4 regions of the Variovorax sp. Root434 genome follow, and region 3 is predicted to be linked to each of the others. Evidence: predicted binding sites of a transcription regulator. Region 3 holds the regulator's gene; each other region holds the start of a gene.
The links. Region 3 encodes sigma-54, which starts transcription at its own class of promoters, with help from an activator protein. Its sites were predicted from a motif close to TGGCANGNAANCTGCTTT; they were not measured.

Region 1 (7,112 bases), on a different contig from region 3:
CGCGCCGGTGAAGGCACCGCGTTCGTGGCCGAAGAGTTCGCTCTCGAGCAGGTCCTTCGGGATGGCCGCGGTGTTGATGGCCACGAAGGGGCCGTTGGCGCGCGGCGAGTGCTTGTGCAGCGCACGCGCCACCAGCTCCTTGCCCGAGCCCGATTCGCCGGTGATGAGCACCGTGACGTTGCTTTGCGAGAGCCGGCCGATGGCACGGAACACGTCCTGCATCGCGGGCGCCTGGCCGAGCATTTCGGGCGCCGCGACCATGCGTTCTTCGGCGACTTCTTCGCGCTGGCTTTCGTCGACGGCGCGGCGGATGAGCTCGACCGCGCGCGGCAGGTCGAAGGGCTTGGGCAGGTATTCGAAGGCACCGCCCTGGAAGGCCGAGACGGCGCTGTCGAGGTCTGAAAAGGCCGTCATGATGATGACGGGCAGGCCAGGATGTTTGGCCTTGATCTTGTCGAGCAGGTCGAGCCCGGAGCCGCCGGGCATGCGGATGTCGCTCACCAGGACCTGGGGACCTTGCTGATCGTCGTCGGCGGCCTGTTCGAGTGCTGCGAGCACCTCGCGCGTGTTCGTGAAACTGCGCGTGGGCAAGTCTTCGCGCAGCAGAGCCTTCTCGAGCACGAAGCGAATCGATTGGTCGTCATCAACTATCCAGATCGGCTTCATGCATCTCCTTGTTGCCGGGCTGCTAGGGCAGCGGTATCAATATCTTGAAATCGGTTCGGCCCGGGACGCTGTCGCACTCGATCACGCCGTGATGCTGTTGCACAAAAGTCTGTGCGAGCGTCAATCCCAGCCCGGTCCCGCCTTCCCTGCCCGATACCAGCGGATAGAAGATGCGGTCCTTGATCGTGTCCGGCACACCCGGTCCATTGTCGATGACATGCAATTCCAGTGCCAGTCGATACCACTGCTTGTTGAAGATCACCTGGCGGGCGATGCGCGTCTTGAAAGTGATCTGCGCATCGCCGGCCGCGCGGCGCTCGGCCAGCGCCTGTGCGGCGTTGTGCGTGATGTTGAGCGTGGCCTGGATGAGCTGCTCGCGGTCGCCGCGGAACTCGGGAATAGACACGTCGAAATCACGCTCGATGTGCAGGTCGCGCGGAAACTCCGCAAGGATGACCGAGCGCACGCGCTCGCACACCTCGTGGATGTTGACGTCGCCCACCACGTGCGGCCGGCGGTGCGGCGCGAGCAGGCGGTCGACCAGCGTCTGCAGCCGGTCGGCCTCATGGATGATGACCTGGGTGTATTCGATGAGGTCGCGCGACTCGACCTCCATCTGCAGCAGCTGTGCCGCGCCGCGGATGCCGCCGAGCGGGTTCTTGATCTCGTGCGCGAGGTTGCGGATGAGTTCCTTGTTGGCCTGCGCCTGGTCGATGAGGCGCTCTTCGCGGTCCTGCCGCACCTGATGCTCGAGCGGCGACATCTCGATGATGAGTTCGCCCTTCTTGTCGCCATGCGCGAGCGTGACCTGCACCGGCATGAGCTCGTGATTGACGCGGCGCAGGAAGGCTTCGTAGCGCAGCGTGGCGAAGTCGTTGCTGCTTGCGCCGTCGATCGCCGTGCGCAGCACCTGCGGCTCGTGAAAGCACGCACCGAACTGCGAACCCTCGAGGGTGCGCCGCGATGTACCCAGTGCGTCTTCGAGGCCTGCATTGGCAAACAGCACCGAGCCGTTGCTGTTGACCACCGCGATCAGCGTGGACAGCAGGTCGAAGGACTGGAAGCGCGGATTGGCGCCGCTCGCCTTCTTCCCGAACACCATATGGCTATTGCGACTGCTGCTTGTTCGGCAGGCGGCCGATCTCGCGACGGATGCCGGCGATGTCGCTTTCGTTGCGCGCCAGCTCGGCCTTCATTTCGGCGACGCGGTCCAGGTACTTCTGGTAGTTGCGGCCTTCGCTGCCCTGCTTTTCGGGCTCGCCGTTGTTGTATTCCTTCTGCAGCTCGGCCTGGCGTGCCTCGGCCTTCTTGAGCTCGGCTTCGAGCACCGAACGCGCCTCGCCGTCGCGCGCGCGCTGGTCGACGCCTTCGACACGCGGGCTGCCCGCCGGCGCGCGTGCCGCGGAGGAACCACCGGACGACGCGGAGCCGCCGCCCGAAGTCTTTGTGCCTTGCACGACCGTGACGTTGCCGCCTTCCATGACCTTGCAGCCCTTCTGCTGGGCGATGGTGGCGTTGTTGGTGTACTCGTTGCCGCAACGCCAGACGCGCTCTTGCGCGAGCGCCGGTAGCGCGATCAATGAACCGGCCAGAAAAATGAGAGAAGCAGTCTTCATGTGTATCGGTGGAGGGCGGCGACAAAGGTGCATTTTCGTGCAATTCGATGCCAACCGTGACCAAATGTTCCAGCCCAATGAAAAAGGACGGCCGAGGCCGTCCTTTTGTCTTGAATCCCCGTCAGGGGCCCGCCTTTACAGCGAGTAGTACATGTCGAACTCGACCGGATGGGTCGCCATGCGGAAGCGCGTGACTTCCTGCATCTTCAGTTCGATGTACGCGTCGATGTATGCATCGGTGAACACGCCGCCCTTGGTCAGGAACGCACGGTCCTTGTCCAGGTATTCCAGGGCCTGGTCGAGGCTGTGGCAGACGGTCGGGATCAGCGCGTCTTCTTCCGGCGGCAGGTGGTACAGGTCCTTGCTGGCGGCTTCGCCCGGATGGATCTTGTTTTCCACGCCGTCGAGGCCGGCCATCAGCAGCGCAGCGAAGCCGAGGTAGGGGTTCATCAGCGGATCGGGGAAGCGCGCTTCGACGCGGCGGCCCTTCGGGTTGGCCACGAACGGAATGCGGATCGAGGCCGAGCGGTTCTTGGCCGAGTAGGCCAGCTTCACCGGGGCTTCGAAGCCGGGCACCAGGCGCTTGTAGCTGTTGGTGCCGGGGTTCGTGATGGCGTTCAGGGCACGGGCGTGCTTGATGATGCCGCCGATGTAGTGCAGCGCGAAGTCGCTCAGGCCTGCATAGCCGTCGCCTGCGAACAGGTTCTTGCCGTCCTTCCAGACCGACTGGTGCACGTGCATGCCGGAGCCGTTGTCGCCGACGATGGGCTTGGGCATGAAGGTGGCGGTCTTGCCGTAGGCGTGGGCCACGTTGTGGATCACGTACTTTTGCAGCTGGACCCAGTCGGCGCGCTGGACCAGCGTGCTGAACTTGGTGCCGAGTTCCATCTGGCCGGCGTTGGCCACTTCATGGTGATGCACTTCGACGGGGATGCCGAGCGATTCGAGCACCAGGCACATTTCCGAGCGCATGTCCTGGAAGCTGTCGACCGGGGGAACCGGGAAGTAGCCGCCCTTGACTGCGGGACGGTGGCCGGTGTTGCCGTGCTCGTATTCCTTGTCGGTGTTCCACGAGGCTTCTTCGGAGTCGATCTTCACGAAGCAGCCCGACATGTCGTTCTTCCAGCGGACGCCGTCGAACACGAAGAATTCGGGTTCCGGACCGAAGAAGGCGGTGTCGCCCAGGCCCGAGGCCTTCATGTAGGCTTCGGCGCGCTTGGCGAGCGAACGCGGATCACGCTCGTAGGCCTTGCCGTCGGCGGGGTCGATCACGTCGCAGGTCAGGATCAGCGTCGTTTCTTCGAAGAAGGGATCGATGTTGGCGGTGTTCGGGTCGGGCATGAGCTGCATGTCCGAAGCTTCGATGCCCTTCCAGCCGGCGATGGACGAACCGTCGAACGCGTGGCCCGAGGTGAATTTGTCTTCATCGAAAGCCGAGACCGGCACGGTGACGTGCTGCTCTTTGCCACGGGTGTCGGTGAAGCGGAAGTCGACGAACTTGACCTCGTTTTCCTTGACGAGCTTGAGTACATCGGCGACGGTCTTTGCCATCAGTTTCTCCTGAGTTGGATGGTGGTTAGGAATACAGGGACGAGGGATGCAGTTTCTGTGCCATTGTCGCCTCACCGGACGAGGCCTTGGCGGGGGCTGCAAACCCCAAATGGAGGCGGAAATTCACCAAGTTGGTGCCATTGATATCAACGCACCAATTCTGGGCCAAGCTTGGCATCAAAGGTGTGCAACCCTTCGATCAACTGGAGATATGCGGCATCGAGCCGGCCGGGGTCGCCCTTGACGCCCAGCTCGATGTGCCGGCCATATTCAGGGTGGTCGACGCTGGGCAGGCTGAACACCTTGATGCCGGCGTGCGTGGCCTCGATGGCCTGCATGAGCGGGGTCAGCGTGGCTTCCATGGCACCGAAAACGATCACCGACTTCTCGGCGACGGCATTGCGGGTGAACAGGTCGGCGTAGCGGCTGTCGAGCACGGACTCGATCATCGGCCAGGCCATGACCGGAAAGCCCGGCACGAAATGCACGTGGTCGACGCTGAAACCCGGAATCTTGTTGTACGGGTTGCGGATGATGGTCGCGCCCTGCGGGAACACGCCCATGTTGAGGCGGTGGATGTTGTCGGGACGGTCGGGCTCATAGGGCAGGCCCTGTTCCTCCGCCGTGTCCCGCATGCGTTCGCGGATCAGCATCTCGGCTTCGGGGTGCAGCGCGAGCGGCACGCGCAGCGCCTGGGCAGCGCACTGGCGGGTGTGGTCGTCGGGCGTGGCGCCGATGCCGCCGGTCGAGAACACGATGTCGCCCGAGGCAAAGGCGCGCATGAGCGCGGCGGTGATGCGCGTGGGCTCGTCGCCCACGTACTCCGCCCAGCCGAGTTGCAGGCCGCGCGCGGCGAGCAGCTCGATGACCTTGGCCATGTGCTTGTCGGCCCGCTTGCCGGAAAGGATCTCGTCGCCGACGACGATGAGACCGAATGCGCGTGTCATGGTGAACCCCATTGAGAGAGTGCGGCCTTGCTGGCTCCCTCGGCTTCGAGGGCCGACGTGGTGCCGTCGGCGGTCGACGCTTCGGCCATGGCACGCTGAGCGCGCAGTTGCGCAAGCGCGTCGAGGCAGTAGTGTGCGAACCAGAGCGCCGAGAAGGCGAAGACCAGTGTGTAGATCCAGATGGCGATCGGCACCAGCACGAAGAAGGCAGCGGCGAACAGCAGCCCCGATGCCCAGACGATGCTGGGCGCGGCGCCCAGGTAGCCGCAGAGCACGCCGATGCACAGCAGCGGCAGCCGATGCGCGCGCAGCAGCGCGGCGCGCTCCTCAGGGCTGGCGTGCTCGGCCAGCGCATCGAAGCTCATCACGCGGTAGGTGAGCCAGCCCCAGATCAGCGGCGGCAGGATCAGCACCAGCGGCGGAATGAGCCACAGCGGCATCGACACCACGAGGGCGATCAGCGCCAGGATGGTGACGCCCAGCGAACGCGCGACGCTGCCGAAGAACGAAGCGCCCTTTTTCTGTTCGAGCGAGGGAAAGCGCCGCTCGGCCACCAGCTTGGTCAGCGCGGGAGCCATGAAGCCGGCCACGATCAGCAGGCAGAGCACCACGATCACCGGGGTGGCGGCAAACACCACGACCAGGGACGCCAGCGCGGAAGTGACGTCACCGGAGAAAAGACGGCCGATCCAGGCCCAGAAGCTCGACAGCAGCGGCCAGGCGTCGAGCGCGCCCCGCGTCCATACAACCGCGTCGTCCCAGTAGAAGTAACCGAGCCCCGCGGCCAGCACCACCATCAGGCCCAAAGGCAGCAGCGACAGCACGATCACGCGCGGCAGCATGCAATAGGCGACCGCGCGCCAGAAGGAGTCGAGGAGCAGGCGCATGAGGCAGCGAGGATAACGCGTCGGACGCGCCTTTCAGGGCCCGGAGCCCCTCAGCCGCGACCGGCCATCCGCTTCAGGCCGAGCCACTGCTGGGCCCAGAAGCCACGGCCGTAGTCGCGCACGCGTCCATTCGCGTCCGACTCGACCTGGTCGCGGATGCCGGTCGGGTCGTAGCGGTCCTCGAAGTTCGCGGTGCGAAACAGCATGTCCCACCACGGCAGCAGCACGCCGAAGTTGTGGCCGCCCAGCGTGCTCTTGCCATTCGACTCGTGCCCCAGTCCGATGCTGTGGTGCAGCCGATGGAAGCGCGGGCTGATCCACAGCCGCTCGCCGATGGCGCCGAAGCTCAACCGCAGGTTGGCGTGCTGCAGGCTTTCGCTGAGCTGCGTGAAGGCGACGAAGGCAATGAACTGCCCCGGCGCCACGCCGATCAGCTGCGCCACGATGACGATCAGCGCGTCATGGACGATGTCGTCGAGCAGGTGATTGCGGTCGTCGCTCCACATGGTCATCTGGCGCTGCGAGTGGTGCAGCGAATGCAGACCCCACCACCAGTTGAACTGGTGCTGGCCGCGGTGGATCCAGTAGCCGACGAAGTCGAGCACCACGAGGTAGATGGCGAAGGCCACCACCGGCACATCGGTCACGCCGGGCCACACCTCGTCGAGATGGAAGGTGCCCCACCCCGCCGTGCGCAGGCTGCCCAGCGCATCGTCGAAGAAGGGCTGCAGCGTGAAGAACAGCGCCAGCCGGAACAGGCCGAGGCGGTGGATCAGCGTGTAGAGCACGTCGATGCGGATCGCATGGCGATCGACCACCGGCTCCACCGAGCGCCAGCGCTGCAACGGCCCGATGACCGCGATCAGCACCAGGATCTGGATGAGGCCGACCAGCAGCCAGCCGGTGGCGTCGAAGGCGTCCTCGGTCCAGCCGCCGAGGCCGACGGCATAGACCAGCGGCTGCACGGCGGTCTCGAAGAACCAGCCCTGCAAGGCGGAAAAGGCGTCTGTCAGCCAATCGATCATGGCGGCAACTCGTTCAGGGGTGGGACGCGATCCAGGCGCGGAAGTCCGGATGCTGGCGCAGCGTCTGGAAGCAGAAGCCCTTGGCCTTGAGACCGACGATCAGCGGCTCGAGGTTGGCCGGCGCCCACGGGTCCTTGCGCGACCAGATGCCCAGGTGCGCAAGCAGGATGTCGCCAGGACGGATGGTGTCGAGCGCCTGCGTCAGCAGCCTGGCGTTGCCGAACTTCTCGCTCGGCAGTTCGTCGCCGAGGAAGCCGGCGGGTGCCCAGCCGACGTACTTGTAGCCGCAGCCCTCGGCGGCGGCCAGCAACGCGGGGGATGTCTTGCCGCCCGGCGCGCGGTACAGCGGCAGCGGTTTCTTGCCCGTGATGGCGGCCAGGCGGTCGGACGACTTGCGGATGTTGGCGCAGTACTCGGCCG
Region 2 (7,112 bases), on a different contig from region 3:
CTGGATCACGCCGCCGATGGCATCCGAGCCATAGACCGCGGCGGCCGGGCCGCGCAGCACTTCGATGCGGTCGATCTGCGAGAGCGGAATGCCTTCCCAGCCGGCGCCGCCGGTCGATTGCGAGTCGATGCGCACACCATCGAGGTAGACCGCCGTGAAGCGCGTTTCCGCGCCGCGGATAAACACGCTGGTGGCGTTGCCCAAGCCGCCCGAGCGCGAGATCTCGATGCCGGGCAGGCGCGAGAGAACGTCGGCCGCGCCGGTCGCGCCGCTGCGCTCGATGGTCTGCCGGTCGACGATGGACACGTCGCCCACCAGGTCCGACAGCGCCTGCGGCGTGCGGTTGGCCGTGACCACCGTTTCGCCGAGCGTGGGGGCCTCCTGTGCATGGGCCAGGCCGCCGAAGGCGGTAGCCAGCGCCAGCGGCAGGCAGGCGTGGCGGAAACGGCGCGCAGGAGCGCGGCCGCGAGAAAAGCAAACGTGGGAAATCATGGAATGAGCCGAACGAACGTCAATACCCCTCGCCGGCCTCCCCGCCGGCGCCTGGGCGCCATGGCCGCCCCATGCATCGATCACGCATGCGGCAGCCGCCTTGTTGGCCGGTATCCGGGCTGGCAGAACGACCCCTGCCGCCTTCCCAGGCGCCTGTTTCAGGGCACCCAGTGGCTTCGATGGAAAGGGGTTGGCGCCTTGCGGCGCCGTCTGCTTGACCGTTGCGGGGGCAGCGCAGGCGGCTTCGGCCTTGTTCCGACCAGATGAGGTCGGGGGCTTCCACTCCTGCTTCCCGTTGAACCGCGGCGCGTGAACCACGCCGCAGGCACCAACGGACGGGATTTTAGAGCCTGACGGCAGCCAGTTAATTCGAAAGTTGCGGTCGCCGCTAACATCGGCGGCCATGATGCGGCCCGCCTCGGTCTTCCTGGATCTTCGTTCTGCGCTGCAGCGTCTCTTCGGCATCTCGGGCTGGCAGTCGATGCTGCTGTGGTCCATCGGGGCCGGCCTGCTGGGCACGCTGGCGACCGAAGTCTTCCGCGCGGCGCTCCTTGCCTTCGAGCACCTGGTGCTCGGGCCGGGCGAAGGGCTGGTGGCGACGGCCAAGCACCTGCCGTGGTGGGCGCGCGTTGCCTGCCCCACGCTGGGCGGGCTCGTGGCCGGGCTGCTGCTCGTGCTGGCGAAACGCGTCGCGCAGCGCAGCGCCACCTCCGACTACATGGAGGCCATCGTGCTCGGCGACGGACGCATCCCGGTGGCGCAGACGCTGGTGCGCAGCGCGTCGTCGCTGGTCAGCATCGGCAGCGGCGGCTCCATCGGGCGCGAGGGCTCGATGGTGCAGCTGGCAGCGCTGGCGGCTTCGCTGTTGGGTCGGGTGTTTCGCTTTCCGGTCGAGCGGCTGCGGCTGCTGGTGGCCTGCGGCGCGGCGGCGGGCCTGACCGCGGCCTACAACGCCCCTATCGCCGGCGCCTTCTTCGTCGCCGAGATCGTGCTGGGCTCGATCGCAATGGAGAGCGTGGGGCCGATCATCATCGCCTCGGTGGTCGCCAATGTGGCGATGCGGGCGCTGCCCGGCTACCAGCCGCCTTACAGGATGCCGGCGTTCCCGGAGATCCATGGCGCCGAGGTCGTGCTGTTCTGCGTGCTCGGCGTGCTGCTGGGCTTTTCTGTGATCGGCTTCCTGCGTGCGCTGCAGGGCAGCCGCGCGCTGTTCTCGCGGCTGCCGCTGGCGCTGCCGTGGCGGCTGGCCCTGGGCGGGCTGGCGATGGGCTTGGTGTCTGTGCCCGTGCCCGAGGTCTGGGGCAATGGCTACAGCGTGGTCAATGCGGTGCTGCACACGCCCTGGGCGTGGACGCTGATCGCGATGGTGCTGGCGGCCAAGGCGGTCGCCACGCTGGCCACGGCGGGTTCGGGCGCGGTGGGCGGCGTGTTCACGCCGGCGCTGTTCTTCGGCTGCATGGTGGGTGCGCTGTTCGGCCAGGGCGTGCAGGCGCTGTGGCCGGCCGCAAGCTCGGCGCCGTTCGCCTACGCCATCGTCGGCATGGGTGCGTTCCTGGCGGGCGCGACGCAGGCGCCGCTGATGGCGATCCTGATGATCTTCGAGATGACGCTGAGCTACCAGGTCATGCTGCCGCTGATGGCGGCGAGCGTCATCGCGTATTTCGTCGCGCGCTCGGCCAACGCCGGCTCGATGTACGAGATCACCCTGCGCCGCAACGAACAGCGCGACGCGCAGATGCGCCTGCGCGGGCTGCACATGCGCGACCTGGTGCAGCCAGCCGAAACGGTGGTCAGGCCCGAGGCGGACCGCGAGGCGATGAGCAAGCTCTTCCTGCAGCACCCCGTGAAGTATCTGTACGTGGTCGATGCGGACAACCGCTATCTCGGCGTGGTGCCGCTGTCGGCTCTTGGTATGGCACCCATCGAGACGACCGCGGGCGCCCTGCTCTCGCAGGCCATCCTGCCGCTGACCGCCGACACCGGCCTGGGCGAAGCGCTGCAGCGCTTCCTGGAGCACCTGGGCGAGCGGCTGCCGGTGATCGAGAGCGCGGCCAACCCGGTGCTACTGGGCGTTGCAGCGAAGAGCGCGCTGCTCGCCACCTACGTGCGGCTGAGCGAATAGCGCGCCGGCTTCCCCCTTTCTTACTTCTCCGGCTTTTCCGGCTTGGCGCGGCGCACCGCGACCACCTCGATCTCCACCAGGTAGGCCGGATTGGCCAGCGCCGCGACCTGCATGGCCGAGCGCGACGGCAGGTTGGGCTGCGCGGTGGTGCCGAAGAACTGGGTGTAGCCCTCCATGAAGCCGGCGAAGTCCATCTTGTTGTCCTTGGCCGGGTCGCCGACCAGGAACACCTGCATCTTCACCACGTCGCCCATCGTCAGGCCAAGGCCCGTGAGGCTCTTCTCGATGGCCTTGAGCACGCCGACGGTCTGGCCCTTGGTGTCGCCACCGTAGGCTGCCGCGCTGTTCTTCGGTTGCGTCGCGTCCTGCAGCGGCGGCACCTGGCCGGAGAGGTAAACGTTCGTGAAGGAACCCGGTACCTCGACCGCCGCCGAGATCGGGAAGGTGGAGTTCGGAATGCGATGGCGGATGACGTCGTCGGCCGCATGGGCGGCGCCTGCGGCGGCGGTGGACAGGGCGGCGGCGAGCGCCAGCTTCCTTGCGAGGGGGGGCATGGTCATGGGTGTTGTCTCTGCACGGGTGAGTGAAAAAAAGATCTCAAGGCCGCAGCTTCTTGACGGTCTCGGCGGGAATCGCCTCGGGGTACTGGTTGCCGAAATGGGTGCGCGCATAGCCGACCACCGCGGCGATCTGCTCGTCGCTCAGCATCTTGCCGAAGGCCGGCATGCCCTTCTGGCCATTGAGCACCACGTAGAGGGGGTATTCGGGTGCCGCCAGCCTCGGGTTGGAGGCCAGCGCCGGGTAAGTCCCCGCGCCTTTCGCGCCCTGCCCCTGCGCCATGTGGCAGCCCTGACAGGTGGCGCGGTAGATCGACTCGCCCGACAGCTCCTGGAATTTCGGGCCGACCGAGAACGCCGGCTCCGGCGATTGCGCGAGGGCCGTCGCGGCCAGCGCCCCGAGCGAAACGGCGAGCAGCGCGCGCTTGAAAAAACTCATCATGGTCTTGCAGTTGTTCATGGTGGGTATGTCCTTCACTCGGCGGCTACGCGGCAACCGCGCGGGCATGCAGGCGCTGGATGGCGTCCAGCGAGGAGAGCAAGGCCCCTTCCTGCCACGCCGGGATGTAGGACGCGTGTTCACCCGCGAGCGCGATGCGCCCGTCGACCTGGCACAGGTTCTTGTAGTGTTTGGCGCGCGTCTCGTCGGTCCACATGCCGTAGCAGCCATGCGTGCCCGGCACGCGGTGCCAGCCGACGGAGATGCCGTTGTCGAACTCGCTCGCGTACTGCGGATGCAACTGCGTGCCGAACTCGACCGCGCGGCGCACGCGCTCCTCGGGCGCCATGGCGGTGAATTCATAGGAGTTGGGGCCGTCGAACACATAGGCGCCGAGCACCACCGCCTTGCCCTTGGCGCCGTAGCGCGTCGAGGGGTACGAGATGCGCGAGATCGGCAAGTCGGTGTAGCTGATACCGCCGTAGATGTGCTCGTCTTCTTCCCAGAAGCGGCGCTTGAACTGCAGGCCCACTTTCACCGATGCGCCATAGGGCACGGCGTTGATGGCCTCCTGCATCGCGCTGCCGACCTGGATGTCGATCTGGCTGAGTACCGACAGCGGAATGGTGCACAGGCACCAGTCGGCCTTGGCCTGCGTGATTGCGCCGCCCTTGGCCTCGTCGGTGTAGGTGACGGTGACGCCGCGGTCGTTCTGCTCGATCCTGGTGACCTTCGCGCCGTATCGGATGAGGCTGCCGACTTCTTTGGCGAAGGCCTTGGCGATCATGTCCATGCCACCTACGGGCTGGAAGATCGCGCTCTGGAATTCGTAGTCTTGGCCGCTCGCGATGTAACGCCAAAGGTTTGATTGCAGCAGCTCGCTCATGTCCAGCGGCTTCGAGGGCTTGGCCAGCGGCATGAGGCCGCCGCCCGCATCGACTTCGTAGCCGCGGCGGTCGCTGCTGATGGTGCCTTCGCGGTAGCGGAACTGCGTATCGAGCGCGCCCCAGCGGCGCAGGCCCTCGAGCAGCTTCTCCTTGTCTTCCTTCGTCAGCGCCGTGTCGAGGCTGCCCTGCGAGGAGGCCTTGCCGAGCAGTTCGGCCACATAGCCCTGGTAGTCCGCCTGCACATGGCGGTAGCGCTGCGGCTTGCCGCCGTAGGCCTTGCTCGAATGCACGAGCGCGTTGTAGTTGACCTGCACGAAGGGCTCGAGCGCCACGCCCAGCCGCTTGCAGTAGCCGAGCACCGCATGGTGGTGGTAGGGAATGCGCCACGGCCCGGGGTTGAAGTACTCGCCCTCGGCGAAGCCGCAATGCTGCACCGCGCCGCCCAGTTCGGTGAAGGTGTCGCCGCCGCGCAGTGTCCAGCAGCGGCCGCCCGCGCGCTGGCTGAATTCGAGCACCTTGACGGAATACCCGGCATTGCGCAGTTCGAGCGCGGCGGCCATGCCGGCCAGGCCAGCGCCCAGGATCAGCACCGATGCGCCCTTCTTCGCACCGTCGAGCCGGGGCGGCCCCGCGTAGTTGGACTCGGCAGCAAAACCCAGCGAACTCATCGCCTGGTACATCGCACCGCCTCCCGCGGTCTTGCCGATGAGCGTGAGAAGGTCACGCCGGCTGAATAAAGTGTTGCTCTTCGTGGTCATTGGTTGCTTCTGGGAGTTTGAAAGGCAACTGGAAGGCAGCAGAATCCATGCCACGAAGGTGCCGCGCCCGGCCTCGGCGGGACCGCCTCCCCGTGAAACTACAATCGCCAACCATGCCCGCCTCCAGCCCCATCGATCAGATCGCCGAGCGTGTTGAACGACTGCTCGTGCGTCACGAAGAGGTGCAACGCACCAATGCGTTGCTGCAGGAGCAGGTCGATGCGCTCACGCGCGAACGCGACGGCCTGAAATCGCGCCTCGCCGCGGCTCGCACGCGCCTCGACGCCCTGCTCGAACGGCTGCCGGCTGAACCACCTTCCGAAGATTCCCCCGCATGAAGCAGATTGAAGTACAGATCATGGGCCAGAGCTATCTGCTCGGCTGCCCCGATGGCGGCGAGGCGCAGCTACGCGAAGCCGTCGAACGCGTGGACGCGGCCATGTGCAAGATCCGCGATGCGGGAAAAGTCAAGGCCCGCGATCGCATCGCGGTGCTGGCCTCGCTGAACCTGGCGTTCGATCTGGCGGCACAGCAGCAGGCCGCAGCCGTGCCAATGGCGGCGCCCGCCGTTGCCGCCACAGCGGACAGCGGCGACACAGACCCGAAGGCCGCGCAACTCATTCAAAGACTCGATCAGGCCCTGGCCGGCGATGGACATTTACTCTGAATGAATCCCGCAGAGGGACAGACGAAGCGTAAAATCCACTCCGTCTGCAGACTGTGTCGGGCTTAATATTTCCTTGTTCCAATGCTCTCCGGAGCCGGGCTTGGTACATCGCTCGACGGGCGTGATCATCTCGCGTCAGATGAACCCGAAGTCCTGCTGCCCTCGCCCACCTGAACCCTGGTTCAGGATGCGGGTCCGGCACATCACCTGCAGACACCTATTCCTGCCACGGCCCCCTGCATTCACTGCACGGGGCCGTTGCTTTTTCCAAACTCCCCTCGCCTGACCTTCCCGTGAACTTCGCTGCCCTGCTCGACCCCATCCTGATCGCCGAACTCGCCGCCCTGGGCCTGGGCACCGGTTTTCTCGCGGGCCTGCTGGGCATCGGCGGCGGCATGCTGATGGTGCCGTTCATCACGATCATCATGGGCCATCGCGGCGTGCCGGCCGACCTCGCAGTAAAGATGGCGATCGCGACCTCGATGGCGACGATCATCTTCACGTCGGTGTCGAGCGTGCGCGCACATCACAAACGCGGCGCGGTGCGCTGGGACATCGTGCGGCGGCTCGCGCCCGGCATCGTCATCGGCAGCCTCGCGGGCAGCCTCGGCGTGTTCGCGCTGCTCAAGGGCACGGCGCTCGCCATCTTCTTCGCGCTGTTCGTGGGCTTCTCGGCCACGCAGATGTTCCTCGACAAGAAGCCCGCGCCCACGCGGCAGATGCCGGGTGCGGGCGGCCAGCTCGCGGCGGGCGGTGCGATCGGCTTCATCTCGGGCCTCGTGGGCGCGGGCGGCGGCTTCATCAGCGTGCCGTTCATGACGTGGTGCAACGTGTCGATCCACAACGCGGTGGCGACCAGCGCGGCGCTGGGCTTTCCGATCGCGGTGGCGAACGTGCTGGGCTATGCGGTCAGCGGCCAGTCGGTGCAGGGCCTGCCGGCGGGCTCCTTCGGCTACATCTGGCTGCCCGCGCTGGCGGTGATCGCCATTTGCAGCGTGTTCACCGCGCCGCTGGGCGCGAAGGCCGCGCACAGCCTGCCGGTGAGGAAGCTCAAGCGCGTGTTCGCGAGCATCCTGTACCTGCTGGCGGCCTACATGCTCTGGAAGGGGCTGCACGGCTGATCCGTCGGGCGGGCGAAAAGGCCCTTCGCGCCCGAGGTCCGTCCCATTGCGGCGCGCAGGACCGCGCCG
Region 3 (7,112 bases):
AACTGGCCGAGCAACTGAGCGCTGCGCTGCTCGCCACCCCCGCTTTCGGCCAGTGGGTCGAGGCGATCGAGATTGCCGGCCCCGGCTTTCTCAACATCCGCTTGAAGACGGCGGCCAAGCAGCAGATCGTGCGCGAGGTGCTGTCCGCTGCGAATGCTTTCGGGCAGCAGCCGGCCACCGGCGAGAAGGTGCTGGTCGAATTCGTCTCGGCCAACCCGACCGGCCCGCTGCACGTCGGCCACGGCCGCCAGGCCGCGCTCGGCGACGCCATCTGCAACCTGCGCGCCTCGCAGGGCGAGAGCGTCTGGCGCGAGTACTACTACAACGACGCTGGCGTGCAGATCCAGACGCTGGCCAACAGCACGCAGCTGCGCGCCCGCGGCTTCAAGCCTGGCGATGCCGAATGGCCCAGCGGCGAGAAGGCCCCGGCCTACAACGGCGACTACATCACCGACATCGCGGAAGACTTCAAGGCGAAGAAAACCGTCAAGTCGGAAGACCGCGAAGTCACCGCCAGCGGCGACATCGAGGACCTCGACGCGATCCGCGAGTTCGCCGTGGCCTACCTGCGCCACGAGCAGGACCTGGACCTGCAGGCCTTCCGCGTGCGCTTCGACCAGTACTACCTGGAGTCCAGCCTGTACACCAGCGGCCGCGTCGAGGCTGCGGTGCAGAAGCTCGTGGCCGCCGGCAAGACCTACGAGCAGGACGGCGCGCTGTGGCTGAAGTCGACCGACTACGGCGACGACAAGGACCGCGTGATGAAGAAGCAGGACGGCACATACACGTATTTCGTGCCCGACGTCGCGTACCACATCGCCAAGTGGGAGCGCGGCTTCCACAAGGTCGTCAACATCCAGGGCACCGACCACCACGGCACCATCGCGCGCGTGCGCGCCGGCCTGCAGGCGGCGGGCGAAGGCATTCCCGAGGGCTACCCCGACTACGTGCTGCACACCATGGTGCGCGTGATGAAGGGCGGGGAAGAGGTCAAGATCAGCAAGCGCGCCGGCAGCTACGTCACGCTGCGCGACCTGATCGAGTGGACCAGCACCGACGCCATCCGCTTCTTCCTGCTGAGCCGCAAGCCCGACACGGAATACACCTTCGACATCGACCTCGCGGTGACGAAAAACAACGACAACCCGGTTTATTACGTGCAGTACGCCCATGCGCGCATCTGCTCGGTGCTGGCCGGCTGGGGCGGCGACGCCGCCACGCTCAAGGACGTCGACCTGTCGCCGCTGGAGAGCCCGGCGGCCCAGGCGCTGATGCTGCTGCTGGCCAAGTACCCGGCCATGCTCACGGCAGCGGCCAAGGATTTCGCCCCGCACGACGTTACTTTCTATCTGCGCGAGCTGGCCGCCAGCTATCACAGCTACTACGACGCCGAGCGCATCCTGGTCGACGACGAAAAGGTCAAGCTGGCCCGCCTCGCGCTGGTCGCCGCGACCGCGCAGGTGCTGCACAATGGCCTCGCGATTCTCGGCGTCAGTGCGCCGAGCAAGATGTGAACTCCCTCACCATGAAGAAGACAACCAGACAACGCGGCAACATCGTCATCGGCCTGATCATCGGGCTGGTGCTCGGCCTGGGCGTCGCGCTGGGCATCGCGGTCTACGTGACCAAGGTGCCGATCCCGTTCGTGACCAAGACGCAGCGCGGCGGCGCCGAGCAGGACGAGGCCGAAGCCCGCAAGAACCGCGACTGGGACCCGAACGCGCCGCTGGCCGGCAAGGCCGGGGCCGCCAAGCCCGCGCCGGCTGCACCGGCCGCCCCGGTCAATCCCGTCACCGGCGAGCCGGCAACCACCGCCGTGGCCCCGGCCACCGCCCCGCCCACGACAGCACCTCCGGTGCCCGTGGTGGTGGCGCCCAAGCCGCCGCGTCCGGCACCGGTGCCGGCCGAAGCCAACTCCCTGCCGGCGTCGAACGATCCGCTGGGCGACCTCGCCCGCGCGCGTTCGGGCAGCGTTTCGGGCTCCGGCACGACCACTGCCTCGGCCGCGCCGAGCAGCAGCAACAACAGCAACGCCAGCAGCAGTTCAGGCGCCGATCCGTTCATGTACTTCGTGCAGGCCGGCGCCTTCCGCACCACCGACGACGCCGAGGCGCAGCGCGCCAAGCTGTCGCTGATGGGCGTCGAGGCCAAGGTCACCGAGCGCGAGCAGGCGGGCCGCACCGTCTACCGCGTGCGCGCCGGCCCCTTCAACAAGAAGGACGACGCCGATCGCCTCAAGGAGCGGCTCGACGGCGGCGGCATGGATTCGGCGCTGGTTCGCGTGCAGCGCTGACCCGGCGGCCGCCACGAATAGCCCCTAAGCTTCGCGCCGCGGCATTTGCCGCCACCATCTGTCATCGCCTTGGGCGCGCCGTGAGTTGGGGGAACTCCCCGCCGCGCGCCGGCTCAGTCTGCGTACCAACTGGAGAACCCTTTCAATGAAACGTCGTGACTTTTCGCTGGCCGCCACTTCGCTGGGCCTGCTTTCGCTGGCTGGCAACACCGCCCACGCCCAGGCGCGCGCGCCCAAGGCCGGCACCGAGTACCTGGCGCTCGACAAGCGCGTGCCGGTCGACGCGCCCGCCGGCAAGATCGAAGTGGTCGAGTTCTTCTCGTACAACTGCCCGCACTGCAACGACTTCGAGCCGGCGCTGGAAGCCTGGGTCAAGACCGTGCCGAAGGAAGTGGCGTTCCGCCGCATTCCCGTGCCCTTCGTGGGCAACGACGTCGAAGCCAAGCAGCGCCTGTACTACGCGCTCGAGGCCATGGGCAAGGTCGACGAATTCCAGCCGAAGGTCTTCAACGCGATCCACGCACAGCGCCAGAATGTGAACGGCGACGCCAACATCATTGCCTGGGCCACGGCCAATGGCCTTGACGGCGCCAAGTTCAAGGAAGTCTTCACCTCGTTCGGCGTGGCCAGCAAGGCCAAGCGCGCCTCGCAGATGACCGACGCCTACAAGGTCGCCGGCGTGCCGGCGATGGCCGTGGCCGGCCGCTGGTATGTGGACGGGGAAACCGCCGGCAACATGACCAAAGTGCTTCAGGTCGTGAACTATCTGGTCGGCGAGGCAAAGAAGGGCTGACCCCCAGGGCTGCGCGCACTTCGTGTCGCTCTGCCTACCCCTTGCAGGGGGCAACACCCGCGGCCCGGCGGAGCCGGTTCCGCGGTGTTTCTGGTAGAACCGGAAGGAAAGTCAAGCCCGCTTCGGCGGGCTTTTTCATCTGTGCGAGCGGGGCTGACGCAATCAGCCGCATACAATGCCGAGCAAGTTTCGTGCCTCTATGACATTGCACTCTCACCCCACCACTTCCTTCCTTCGTCGCATCGGCCGCCTGGCCGCCGGCGCGCTGTTGCTGGCCGGCCTTGCCTCGGGCGCCGTGGCCGAGACCGCCGACCGCGCCAAGCCGATGAACATCGAGTCCGACTCGATGCGCTACGACGATCTGAAGCAGACCAGTGTGTTCACCGGTAACGTTCTGGTAACAAAGGGCACGATCATCATCCGCGGCGCGCGGCTGGACGTGCGCCAGGACGCCGAGGGCTACCAGTACGGCGTGGTGACCGCCGCGCCCGGCAAGCGGGCCTACTACAAGCAGAAGCGCAACGCGCCCGACGAGTGGATCGAGGGCGAGTCCGACGTCATCGAGTACGACAGCCGCGCCGACAACGTCAAGTTCATCCGCAACGCCACGATGCGCCGCCTGATCGGCGCCACGCCGAACGACGAAAGCCAGGGCGCGCTGATCGTCTACGACCAGAGCAACGACACCTACACGGTCAACGGTTCCACCGTGCCGCCGAACACCGCCGTCAACGCGGCCGCCCCGGGTGGCCGCGTGAAGACCATCCTGACCCCCAAGGCCGCGACCGCGCCGGGTGCACCCGCGGCGGGAGCCCCGTCCGGCGCCAAGGCGCCGCCGCCAGCGCCCACCCCGGCGCCCGGCAAGGGCCTGCGCCCGAGCACCACGCTCGGTGACGAGGGAGAAACCCGCAAGTGATCGAATCCGTTGTATCGCAGGACGCCAACAGCACGCCGGGCAGCCGCCTGGTCGCGCGCGGCCTGAAGAAGAGCTATGGCAGCCGCACGGTCGTGAAGGACGTCTCGCTCGACGTGCAGAAGGGCGAAGTCGTCGGGCTGCTCGGGCCGAACGGCGCGGGCAAGACCACCTCGTTCTACATGATCGTGGGGCTGGTGCGCGCCGATGCGGGCGACATCACCATCGACGGCGAGCCCATCGCCCACATGCCGATCCACCGCCGCGCCCGCATGGGCCTGAGCTACCTGCCGCAGGAAGCCTCGATCTTCCGCAAGCTCACGGTCGAGGAAAACGTGCGCGCCGTGCTCGAGCTCCAGAGCGAGCCCGATGCCAACGGCAAGATGGCACCGCTGTCGAAGCAGCACATCGAAGAGCGCCTGTCCGAACTGCTGGCCGACCTGCGGGTGGACCACCTGCGCGACTCGCCCGCGCTGGCGCTGTCGGGCGGCGAGCGCCGCCGCGTCGAGATCGCACGCGCGCTGGCCACCCAGCCGCGCTTCATCCTGCTGGACGAGCCCTTCGCCGGCATCGACCCGATCGCGGTGATCGAAATCCAGCGGATCATCAGCTTCCTGAAGGAGCGCGGCATCGGCGTGCTCATCACCGACCACAACGTGCGTGAAACGCTGGGCATCTGCGATCACGCGTTCATCATCAGCGACGGGCATGTGCTGGCACAAGGTACACCCTCGGAGATCGTCGACAACGCCGAAGTACGCAGGGTGTACCTGGGCGAACACTTCCGGATGTGATCGTGCGGCGAGGGTCAAGGATCATCGTGGCCACCGTCCGCGCGGAGCTTCCTCGCGGGGGCCGCCGCGCACGGCCGCCCGAAGCGGCCGGCCCGCCCCCGGTAGGGGGTTGGCGTAGCGCGAAGCGCGCAGCCTGGGGGGGAGCCATTTCCTCATGAAGCAAGGGCTGTCCCTTCGCGTCTCGCAGCATCTGGCACTGACGCCACAGCTGCAGCAGTCCATTCGGCTGTTGCAGCTTTCCACGCTCGAACTGAGCCAGGAAGTGGAGCAGATGCTGGACGAAAACCCGTTCCTCGAACGCACCGCGGAAGAAGCGGCGCGCGAGGAATTCGGGCTCGACACGGCCGATGCGCCGGTTCCGCGCGATGAGGGCGAGAGCGACTTCGCGCCTTCGGCCGCCAGCGCGCCCGCCGAGACCACCAGCACCACCACGGCGGATACCGACGGGCCGGCTGCCGAGATCACCGAGCGCGAGCCCGACTGGGAGGGCGACGGCACCGTCGACATGGCGGCGCCCGACGACAGCGAGTGGGGCAGCGACGCGCCCGCGCGCCAGAACAACCTGGGCGACGACGAACGCGCCGACGCCACCGAACTCGCGCGCAGCCAGGAGTCGCTGCAGTCATTCCTGCACCGCCAGGCGCTGAGCCTGCGGCTGAACGAGAACGACAGCGCCGCGCTGCGCTTTCTCATCGAATCGCTCAACGACGACGGCTACCTCGAAGACTCGCTGCCCGCGCTGGCCTCGGGCCTGGCCGGCGACGACAACGACCAGTTCGACGACCTCGTGCATCACTTCCAGGTGGCGCTCGGACTGTTGCAGAGCCTGGAGCCCGCGGGCGTAGGCGCGCGCGACCTCGGCGAATGCCTGTGCATCCAGCTGCGCGCCATGGCCAGCGAGGACGAGACCGACGAAGAGGCGCTGGTCCGCAAGACCGCCATCACCGTCTGCAAGCAGCCGATGGAGCTGCTTGCGCGCCGCGATTTCAAGCGCCTGGCCACGCTCACCCGCAGCAGCGAGGAGCTGGTGCGCTCTGCGCTGCAGATCATCGCGCGGCTGGAGCCCAAGCCGGGCCGGCGCTTCGTCGACGTGGAGCGCAACATCGTCATTCCCGACGTGATCGTCACCAAGACCGGCCGCGGCACCAACGTGAAGTTCCGCGTCATGTTGAACCCCGAGGTGATGCCGCGCCTGCGCGTGCACGACATCTACGCCGGCGCGCTCAAGTCGCACAAGGGCGAGGGCAGCCAGGCGCTGTCGCAGCGGCTGCAGGAGGCGCGCTGGTTCATCAAGAATATCCAGCAGCGTTTCGACACCATCCTGCGCGTGAGCAATGCCATCGTCGAGCGGCAGAAGAGCTACTTCGTGCATGGCGAACTTGCGATGCGCCCGCTGGTGCTGCGCGAGATCGCCGACGAACTGGGCCTGCACGAGTCGACCATCTCGCGCGTGACCACCGCCAAGTACATGGCCACGCCGTTCGGCACCGTCGAGCTCAAGTACTTCTTCGGCTCGGCGCTGGGCACCGAGACGGGCGGCAATGCGTCGAGCACCGCGGTGCGCGCGCTGATCAAGCAGTTCGTGAGTTCCGAGAGCATCAAGAAGCCGCTGTCGGACAGCCAGATCTCCGAGATGCTGAAAGAGCAGGGCATCGAGTGCGCACGCCGCACCGTGGCCAAGTACCGCGAGGCGCTGCGCATCGCGCCCGCCAACCTGCGCAAAGCCCTGTAGAAAGACGCCGATGACCCGTCGCCTGCTGTCGCGTTGTGGGCACTGGGTTTTCGTCATGGCGGCGGTGTTGCTGTTCGCCGGCTGCGCCACCCTGCCCGACGAGGCCCCGCGCGCACCCACCAAGGCCATGGCGGTGTCGGCCGACACCGCCCTCGGCAAGCTCGCGCTGGCCTCGCAGCCCGACCCCGACCTGAGCGGTTTTCGCCTGATGCCCGGTGGCGACTTCGCCTTCGACACCCGCATCCAGCTGGCCCGCCGCGCCCAGCGCACGCTCGACGTGCAGTACTACCAGATCGAGAACGACGAGACCGGCCGCTACCTGCTGCGCACCCTGCGCGACGCCGCCCAGCGCGGCGTGCGCGTGCGGGTGCTGATGGACGATCTCTACACCTCGGGCGAGGACGAACTGCTGCTCGGCTTTGCCGCCACGCCCAACGTCGAGCTGCGCCTGTTCAACCCGTTCCCGGCCGGGCGCGCGAGCATCCTGAAGCGCTTCACCGCCTCGCTGTTCGACTTCAGCCGCGTCAACCGGCGCATGCACAACAAGCTGTTCATCGCCGACGGCGCGATGGCGGTGGCGGGCGGGC
Region 4 (7,112 bases), on a different contig from region 3:
GACGGCATGGAGTTCACCACGCACGACGGCAAGAAGGTGATCGACGGCATCTCCTCGCTGTGGTGCGTGGGCGCGGGCCACAACCGCAAGCCCATCAACGAGGCGATCAAGAAGCAGCTCGACACGCTTGACTACGCCACCGCCTTCCAGGTCAGCAACGACCGCGCCTTCAAGGCGGCCGAGATGATCGCCTCGCTCGCGCCCGGCGATCTCAACAAGGTGCTGTTCTGCAACTCGGGCTCGGAAGCCGCAGACACCTCCATGAAGGTCGCGCTTGCCTATCACCGCGCGCGCGGCGAAGGCCACCGCAACGTGTTCATCGGCCGCGAGAAGGGCTACCACGGCGTGGGCTTCGGTGGCATGTCCGTGGGCGGCATTCCCGGTAATCGCAAGGTGTTCGGCTCGGCCTTCCTGCCGCGCGTGGACCACATGCGCTTCATCCACGATCCGGTGAACCATGCCTACATCCGCAACGAGGAGCCGGTGTGGGCCGAAGACCCGCTGGTCGAGCTCGAAACGCGCATCCTGCCGCTGCACGATGCGAGCAACATCGCCGCGATCATCGTCGAGCCGGTGGCCGGGTCGGCCGGCTGGTACCTGCCGCCCAAGGGCTACCTGAAGCGCCTGCGCGAGATCTGCGACAAGCACGGCATCCTGCTGATCTTCGACGAGGTCATCACCGGCTTCGGCCGCATGGGCACCAACTTCGCGTCCGACTATTACGGCGTGGTGCCCGACATGCTGAACTTCGCCAAGTGCGTGACCAACGGCGTCATTCCGCTCGGCGGCGTGATCTGCCGCGACAAGCTCTACGACGCGATGATGAAGACCGACGCGCCCGAGCACGTGGTCGAGTTCTTCCACGGCTACACCTACTCGGGCCACCCGGTGGCCTGCGCCGCGGCCATCGCCACGCTCGATCTCTTCAAGCAGGAGAACCTGTTCGCGCGCGCCGGCGAGATGGGCAAGGTGCTGGGCGATGCCTTCCACAGTGCCTTCAAGGGCCTGCCGAACGTGATCGGCATCCGCAGCCTGGGCCTCGCCGCCGCGGTGGAGCTCGCGCCCATCGCGGGCACGCCGGGCAAGCGCGCCTACGACATCTTCCTGGACTGCTTCCACAAGGGCGCACTGGTGCGGCCCGCGGGCGACGTGCTGGTGATCGCGCCGCCGTACATCGTGGAAAAGTCGCACATCGACACGCTGGTGAACACGCTGGCGGATTCGATCAGAAAGCACGCCTGAGCGGGACGGCGGCACTTGCGCAAGCCGGCGACGCGAAGGCCATTCGGAGGATCGCGGCGCATGGAAACCCTGCGACTTTCGTTTTGAACTGACGGTCGACGAAGCATTTTTACCGCTTTGACAGGAGTCAGCGGGAGCCTCATTCTTCAGCCCGCATCACAAGGCTGGAGATGAGGACTTCAAAAAATATCGAATCCTGGACGAATCAACCGCTTCACGCGGGTCGCCAGATTCTTCTCGTCCTGATGACGCTCGGCTCTGTCAGCGCCTGGTTGTTGTTCTGGTTCGGTGACTAGGTTCGAAGCGCTCACGCCTTCGGCTGCGGCCTGGCCAGCCGCTTGAACTCGGCGCAATAGTCTTTCTCGGGCAATGGCGGCGTCTGCCATGTGCTGTCGTAGTCGCCCGCTGCCACGTCCGCCGGAGCGGGAGCGGCGCGCATCTGCACCGTGGCAACCTTGACGTCGTCGGGCAGATGCTGCGGCACGCCGAGCGTGCGCACGACGTGGCCCGCGCCGGCGATCAGCAGCACCGTCTGGCCCGGCCGCCTCGCCTTGACGATGGCCTGCGCCATTGCACGGTCGCGGCCCACCTGGATGCGCGTCATCGGGACGATCTGGGACTCGGGCAGCATCTGGCAGTGGCCCTCCCGCACGGCGTCCTGCTGCACGGCATAGGCCTCGCCGTTGAGCTGCACGTCGAGCGAGACGTCGGCCATGGCGTCCTTCATGCGCGTGCGCGGCAGGTTGGCGCCGACCACGGGCACGCCCGCGCGCACCGCCACCATCACGGTGGGGCCGTAGTTGGCCCAGGGCCAGGCCTTGTCGCTCCAGTCGAGGGCCGCCTGCACCTGCGCTTCGGTGGCGGTGGGGGTGATGCGCGCGGTGCTGCGGCCTTCCTCGGCCATTTCGAGCGCAAGCGCGGCGAGATGGCCGCGCGCGACCAACGCCTCGACGGCTTCGCGCTCGATGGCGTGGTGCTCGGGGGCGTCGTGTTGCTCGCCGAGCAGCAGGGCGTCGACCGGCTGGAGTGCTGCGATGCGGCGCGCGATGGGCGCATCGGCGCCGGGAGGCAGCGCCGAACAGCCCCCGAATGCGGTGGTGGCGAGCAGGGGAAGAAGCAGGCGCCAGGGAGTCCGCAGGGGCCGGTTTGGAGGGGGCATCACGCCATACTATGCCTCGGCACGCGCCCGCCGTGCCGTCCATTTCCGCTTTTCCTTGTCGTCTCTTTCGGTCTCTTCGCTGACCCGAGATTCAGGGGATCCGTTGCCCGGTGCTTCATGAAAAAAGCGCCCCGGGCAGGGCGCTTTGTCATTGGAGGCCGAATTTGCGTCAGTGCACCAGCACCGGCGTGTGGGCCAGCTCGGCGTAGCCTTCGAGCGTGTCTTCGACTTCTTCCTGGGTGGGGGTGTTGAGCTGCCAGGCGGCGATCTGCTGCTGGAACAGCTCGGCCCAGGAGCCGTCGAGGTAGACCTCCTTGCCCGAACGCTTGTCCACGATCTCGAAGCCGTGACGCTCCAGAACCGGCACGTTGGGTTGCGCGGGTTCGTCGCCTTCATTGGGCTGCACGTGGACGACGACGAAAGACTCCGAGTCATAAAGCATGTTCATGGCGGGCCCTGTGAGGATGTCGATGGCGTTCATGGAGGTTACATAGCAATCAACGCGCCAGTTTCAAGACAGGTTGTCATTCTTGTAAAACCAACGGGCTAATTTCTTGGCTTTTGCTCCGATGGAATGACTCTCCTCAGTTCGGGGCGGCCGCGGGTAGGGGTTTGCGCAATTGGGCGTCAGCGAAGTCCCCGTTGGGTTCCGTCTGCCGGATGCGCACGGGCAGGTAGCCGTACGCTGGCGCAAGCCAGAGCTCGAGTTTTCGGTCGAACTCCCGCCGAGGGGTGCGGGTGAGCTTGCGCGTGACGTATTCGCCGGCCGGAAGGCTCACGTTTTCTTCGTCACCGACCACGAAGACCCAGACGTCGGCATCGCGCGGCCCCACGGTCTGGACCGAAATCCGGGTACCTGCCGGATAGCGACCGGGGCTGGCCGCCAGCAGGCCGCCGAGCTGCATCATCACGCTCATGCGGTCCTGCGCGCCGGCCAGCAGGGGCACGGGTGGCGCGTTGTTGCTGAACACGATCTGCCCCTGGTCGCGCACGAAATGAGAAGCCACCTCGGACTTGCGGCTTTCGGAGTACCGCTCGGGCTCCAGCCCCGAGGGGCCGATGCGGCCGGTGCTGTGCCAGTTGAGCAAGGTGAAGAACACCGCCTTGAGCGTCAGTCGCCCGTCGTAGCGGCTGCCGTCCTGCAGCCAGACCAGTTCGCCGAACACGCCCCGCTGCGGCGAGGCGCCGGACTGGCCGGTGGCCTCGAAGTCCAGCGTGACCGAGCCGGGGATCTTCATCGCCTGGGTGCCGGCGATGGTGCCCGAGGCCTCGCCGCCGGCCGCCGCAGCTGTACCGGTTCCGGTGCCACCGGAGGGCGATGTCGCGCCGGCCGGGGCACTGGCCGCTGCTTCGGGCGGTGTTGCTCCTGAATTGGTAGCGGCCTGGGCTGTCGGGTCGGGCGTTTCGGGGGGCGGCAGCGTGGTGGCGTCCGGCTCCCGCGAAGACGCCGGCTCGACCGGGGCCGGCTTCGGTTTCGGCTTGGGCACCGACGCCTCGCGCGGGCGCTTCGGCTTGGGCGGAGGCGGCGGCCTGGCCTCGGCGGGCGCGGCCGCCGGAGCGGGCGCCTCGGACGCCGGTGGTGCGATCACGATGGTGCGCGTGCTGAACTTGCTTGCCAGCGGCGAAGGCTCCGGCCCGACCGCCACCGGCGCCAGCCCGAGCAGCAACAGATGGACCAGCCCCACCAGCAGCGTCAGCCCGATCAGAACCCGCCACGACGGACGCCCCGGCAGCCCGGGAGGCAGCGATGGCGAGGAAGAGGGGGCAACGAGCGTCGGCATCGGTATGTGGAGTGAGGCGCCGGCCCGGAGGTTCACGAAAGACCACCTCGGTAAACTGCCGCCCGTTCAACCAGTTTAAGTGGGAGCGGCGACCGGCCCGTGCCGGCGCCCCGTCCCTGTTCTCACGCACGCACCGCATCATGAAACTCGCCACCCTGAAGGACGGCTCGCGCGACGGTCAGCTCGTCGTTGTCTCGCGCGACCTCACGCTCGCCCACTACGCCACCGACATCGCGAGCCGGCTGCAGCAGGTGCTGGACGACTGGGGCTTCATGAGCCCGCAGCTGCAGGACCTGTACGACGCCGTCAATACCGGCCGTGCGCGCCATTCCTTTCCCTTCGATCCGGCCATGTGCATGGCCCCGCTGCCGCGCGCCTACCAGTGGGCCGATGGCTCGGCCTACCTGAACCACGTCGAGCTGGTTCGCAAGGCGCGCAACGCCGAGGTGCCCGAGAGCTTCTATACCGACCCGCTGATGTACCAGGGCGGCAGCGACGACTTTCTCGGCCCGACCGACGACGTGGTCGTGCCCAGCGAAGCCATGGGCATCGACTTCGAGGCCGAGATCGCGGTGATCACCGGCGACGTGCGCATGGGTGCCACGCCCGACCAGGCGCTCGACGGCATCCGCCTCGTGATGCTGGCCAACGACGTGAGCCTGCGCAACCTCATTCCGGCCGAACTGGCCAAGGGCTTCGGCTTCTTCCAGAGCAAGCCCGCCACCGCCTTCAGCCCCGTAGCTGTGACGCTCGACGAGATCGGCGAGGCGTGGCAGGACGGCCGCGTGCACCTGGCGCTGCAAAGCAGCTGGAACGGCCGCAAGGTCGGCCTGTGCGATGCGGGCCCGGAGATGACTTTCCACTTCGGTCAGCTCATCGCCCACATCGCCAAGACCCGCAACGTGCGCGCCGGCAGCATCGTCGGCAGCGGCACCGTGAGCAACAAGGGCGTCGAGAAGAAGGACGGCCAGATGGACTGGCCCAAGGGCTATTCGTGCATCGCCGAGAAGCGCTGCATCGAGACCATCCAGGTCGGCCAGCCCTACACCGAGTTCATGAAGTTCGGCGACACCATCCGCATCGAGATGAAGGGGCTGGACGGGCGCTCGCTGTTCGGCGCCATCGACCAGGAGATCGTGTCCACGGCGGGGCGGCCGAAGGAGGCGCCGGTGTCGCTGGTGAAGCCGCAGCAGGGCGATGCGCCGGACGGGGCGCAGCCGGAGCAAGAAGCTTCCGAAGACTGAGGGGCTGGCTCAGTGCGGCCCCGCGCCGCGCAGCAACTCCTTCTGCGACCGTATCCCCAGCCGCCGGAACGCCCGGTACTGGTGGGTGCGCACCGTCGTCAGCTCCACGCCGATCTGGCGCGCGGCTTCCTTGGCCGTCCGGCCCGCCATCAGGTGGCCGATAACCTCGCGCTCGCGCAGGCTCAGCTTCAGCAGCCGCGAGGCGAGGACGGGCTCCACCGGCTCCCGCGCGGCCACTGCGCTGCGGCCGTGCGCGGCGGTGGCATCGGCCAGGAGCGTGGCGTGCGCCTCGATGCGCTCGAAGTCGGCCGCGCCGAATTCCGGCTGCGCGAGGCTGCGGTAGAAGCTCACGGCCACGCGCTGGCCCGTGGGCTGCAGCAACAGCACCGAGGCGCGCTCGCGAATGCCCACGTCGCCATAGCAGGCGGCGCGATACACCGGGTCGGCCACCTCGTCGGCGCGCTGGTGGCCCATCCAGAGTTGCGCGCGCTTGGGCAGCTTGCGCGCCGCCAGCCAGGCCATGTTCGGGTCGAGCAAATCGAAGCGCTGCGCCACGTAGCGTTCGGACGTGCGCTCCGCCGTGCTGCCATAGCTGCTGGCGGCGGACACGAGCTCGATGCGCCCGGCGGCATCGACCACGAACACCGTGCAGAAGGTCACCGGCATCACGCGCTGCATGGCCTTGAGATAGCTGGTCGCCAGCAGCGGCGTGCCCACGCCGGAGAGCACGTCGCCGACCACGGCGGCGGCCAGCGTGGTGTCTTCGGCGGGGTGGATGCGCCAGCGTCTCATGCGTGGGGAAAGAAGAAGGAAAGGGCGCGCATACGGGTAACTACCTCGTACGAAGTTATGACATTGCCGCTCCTCGCGCATCGGGACAATCCCGCCGGATGACGAACTCCCCCGCTGCCACCCTCGGCGATGCCGCGAGCGGCCCCGTGCCGCCGAAGTCCGGCGCCGACGCCGGACTGCCGCCCTCGGTCGGCGCCTTCCACTACACGCGCTACGAATCCCGAACGCCCGCGCTCGGCCCCGGCGGCGCCGAACCCGGCCGCCACCCCGTGGTGATTGTCGGCGGCGGCCCGGTCGGCATGGCGCTCGCGCTGGGGCTCGCGAACCACGGTGTGCGCTGCGTGATCCTCGAGGCCGACGACACCGTGTGCGTGGGCAGCCGCGCGGCCTGCATCTCGCGCCGCAGTCTCGAGATCATGGAGCGCCTGGGCGTGCTGCCCGGCTTCATGGGCAAGGGCCTGCCCTGGACCGGCGGCCGCAGCTTCTACAAGACGGCCGAGGTGTTCTGCTTCGAGATGCCGCACGACGCGCAGCAGAAGCTGCCGCCGATGATCAACCTCGAGCAGTACTACGCCGAGCACTACCTGCTCGAAGAGATCTTCCGCCGCAACGAGGCGACGCCGGGGCTCATCGACATCCGCTGGGGCACCGAGCTCACCGGCCTCGCGCAGGACGACGACGGCGTGACGCTCGACGTTCGCAATGCCGAAGGCGCATACCGGCTGCACGGCCAGTGGCTCGCAGCCTGCGATGGCGGCCAGAGCTTCGTGCGCAAAACGATGGGGCTCGCGCTCGAAGGCACGGGCTACGAAGGCCGCTACGTGATCATCGACATCGAGCTCAAGAGCGGCCACCCGACCGAGCGCCGCGCGTGGTTCGACCCGCCGTGGAACC

Region 1: glnA (type I glutamate--ammonia ligase) is a predicted target of sigma-54. The motif match lies at 3,879-3,896, and genes of this name have one in related genera.
Region 2: ASD05_RS12630 (flavin monoamine oxidase family protein) is a predicted target of sigma-54. The motif match lies at 5,291-5,308, and genes of this name have one in related genera.
Region 4: ASD05_RS10005 (DUF3567 domain-containing protein) is a predicted target of sigma-54. The motif match lies at 2,892-2,909, and genes of this name have one in related genera.

Annotation. Positions count from the first base shown of each region.
Region 1 is NZ_LMEK01000001.1:614,146-621,257, reverse strand. It holds gene ntrC (nitrogen regulation protein NR(I)) at 1-666, opposite strand, end outside; gene glnL (nitrogen regulation protein NR(II)) at 689-1,768, opposite strand; gene ASD05_RS02885 (hypothetical protein) at 1,773-2,282, opposite strand; gene glnA (type I glutamate--ammonia ligase) at 2,418-3,833, opposite strand; gene ASD05_RS02875 (competence/damage-inducible protein A) at 3,980-4,780, opposite strand; gene ASD05_RS02870 (EI24 domain-containing protein) at 4,777-5,667, opposite strand; gene ASD05_RS02865 (sterol desaturase family protein) at 5,718-6,692, opposite strand; gene ASD05_RS02860 (polysaccharide deacetylase family protein) at 6,706-7,112, opposite strand, start outside.
Region 2 is NZ_LMEK01000012.1:448,212-455,323, reverse strand. It holds gene ASD05_RS12650 (TonB-dependent receptor domain-containing protein) at 1-492, opposite strand, end outside; cobalamin riboswitch at 580-840, opposite strand; gene ASD05_RS12645 (ClcB-like voltage-gated chloride channel protein) at 896-2,614, shown strand; gene ASD05_RS12640 (RidA family protein) at 2,635-3,174, opposite strand; gene ASD05_RS12635 (c-type cytochrome) at 3,212-3,631, opposite strand; gene ASD05_RS12630 (flavin monoamine oxidase family protein) at 3,657-5,255, opposite strand; gene ASD05_RS12625 (hypothetical protein) at 5,369-5,593, shown strand; gene ASD05_RS12620 (cell division protein ZapA) at 5,590-5,922, shown strand; gene ASD05_RS12615 (sulfite exporter TauE/SafE family protein) at 6,216-7,043, shown strand.
Region 3 is NZ_LMEK01000003.1:134,709-141,820, forward strand. It holds gene argS (arginine--tRNA ligase) at 1-1,514, shown strand, start outside; gene ASD05_RS05315 (SPOR domain-containing protein) at 1,526-2,293, shown strand; gene ASD05_RS05320 (thiol:disulfide interchange protein DsbA/DsbL) at 2,439-3,086, shown strand; gene lptA (lipopolysaccharide transport periplasmic protein LptA) at 3,286-4,002, shown strand; gene lptB (LPS export ABC transporter ATP-binding protein) at 3,999-4,793, shown strand; gene rpoN (RNA polymerase factor sigma-54) at 4,948-6,525, shown strand; gene ASD05_RS05340 (phospholipase D family protein) at 6,536-7,112, shown strand, end outside.
Region 4 is NZ_LMEK01000010.1:12,846-19,957, reverse strand. It holds gene ASD05_RS10015 (aminotransferase class III-fold pyridoxal phosphate-dependent enzyme) at 1-1,242, shown strand, start outside; gene ASD05_RS10010 (ChaN family lipoprotein) at 1,550-2,401, opposite strand; gene ASD05_RS10005 (DUF3567 domain-containing protein) at 2,571-2,882, opposite strand; gene ASD05_RS10000 (DUF3108 domain-containing protein) at 2,986-4,182, opposite strand; gene ASD05_RS09995 (fumarylacetoacetate hydrolase family protein) at 4,323-5,426, shown strand; gene ASD05_RS09990 (helix-turn-helix transcriptional regulator) at 5,436-6,218, opposite strand; gene ASD05_RS09985 (FAD-dependent monooxygenase) at 6,317-7,112, shown strand, end outside.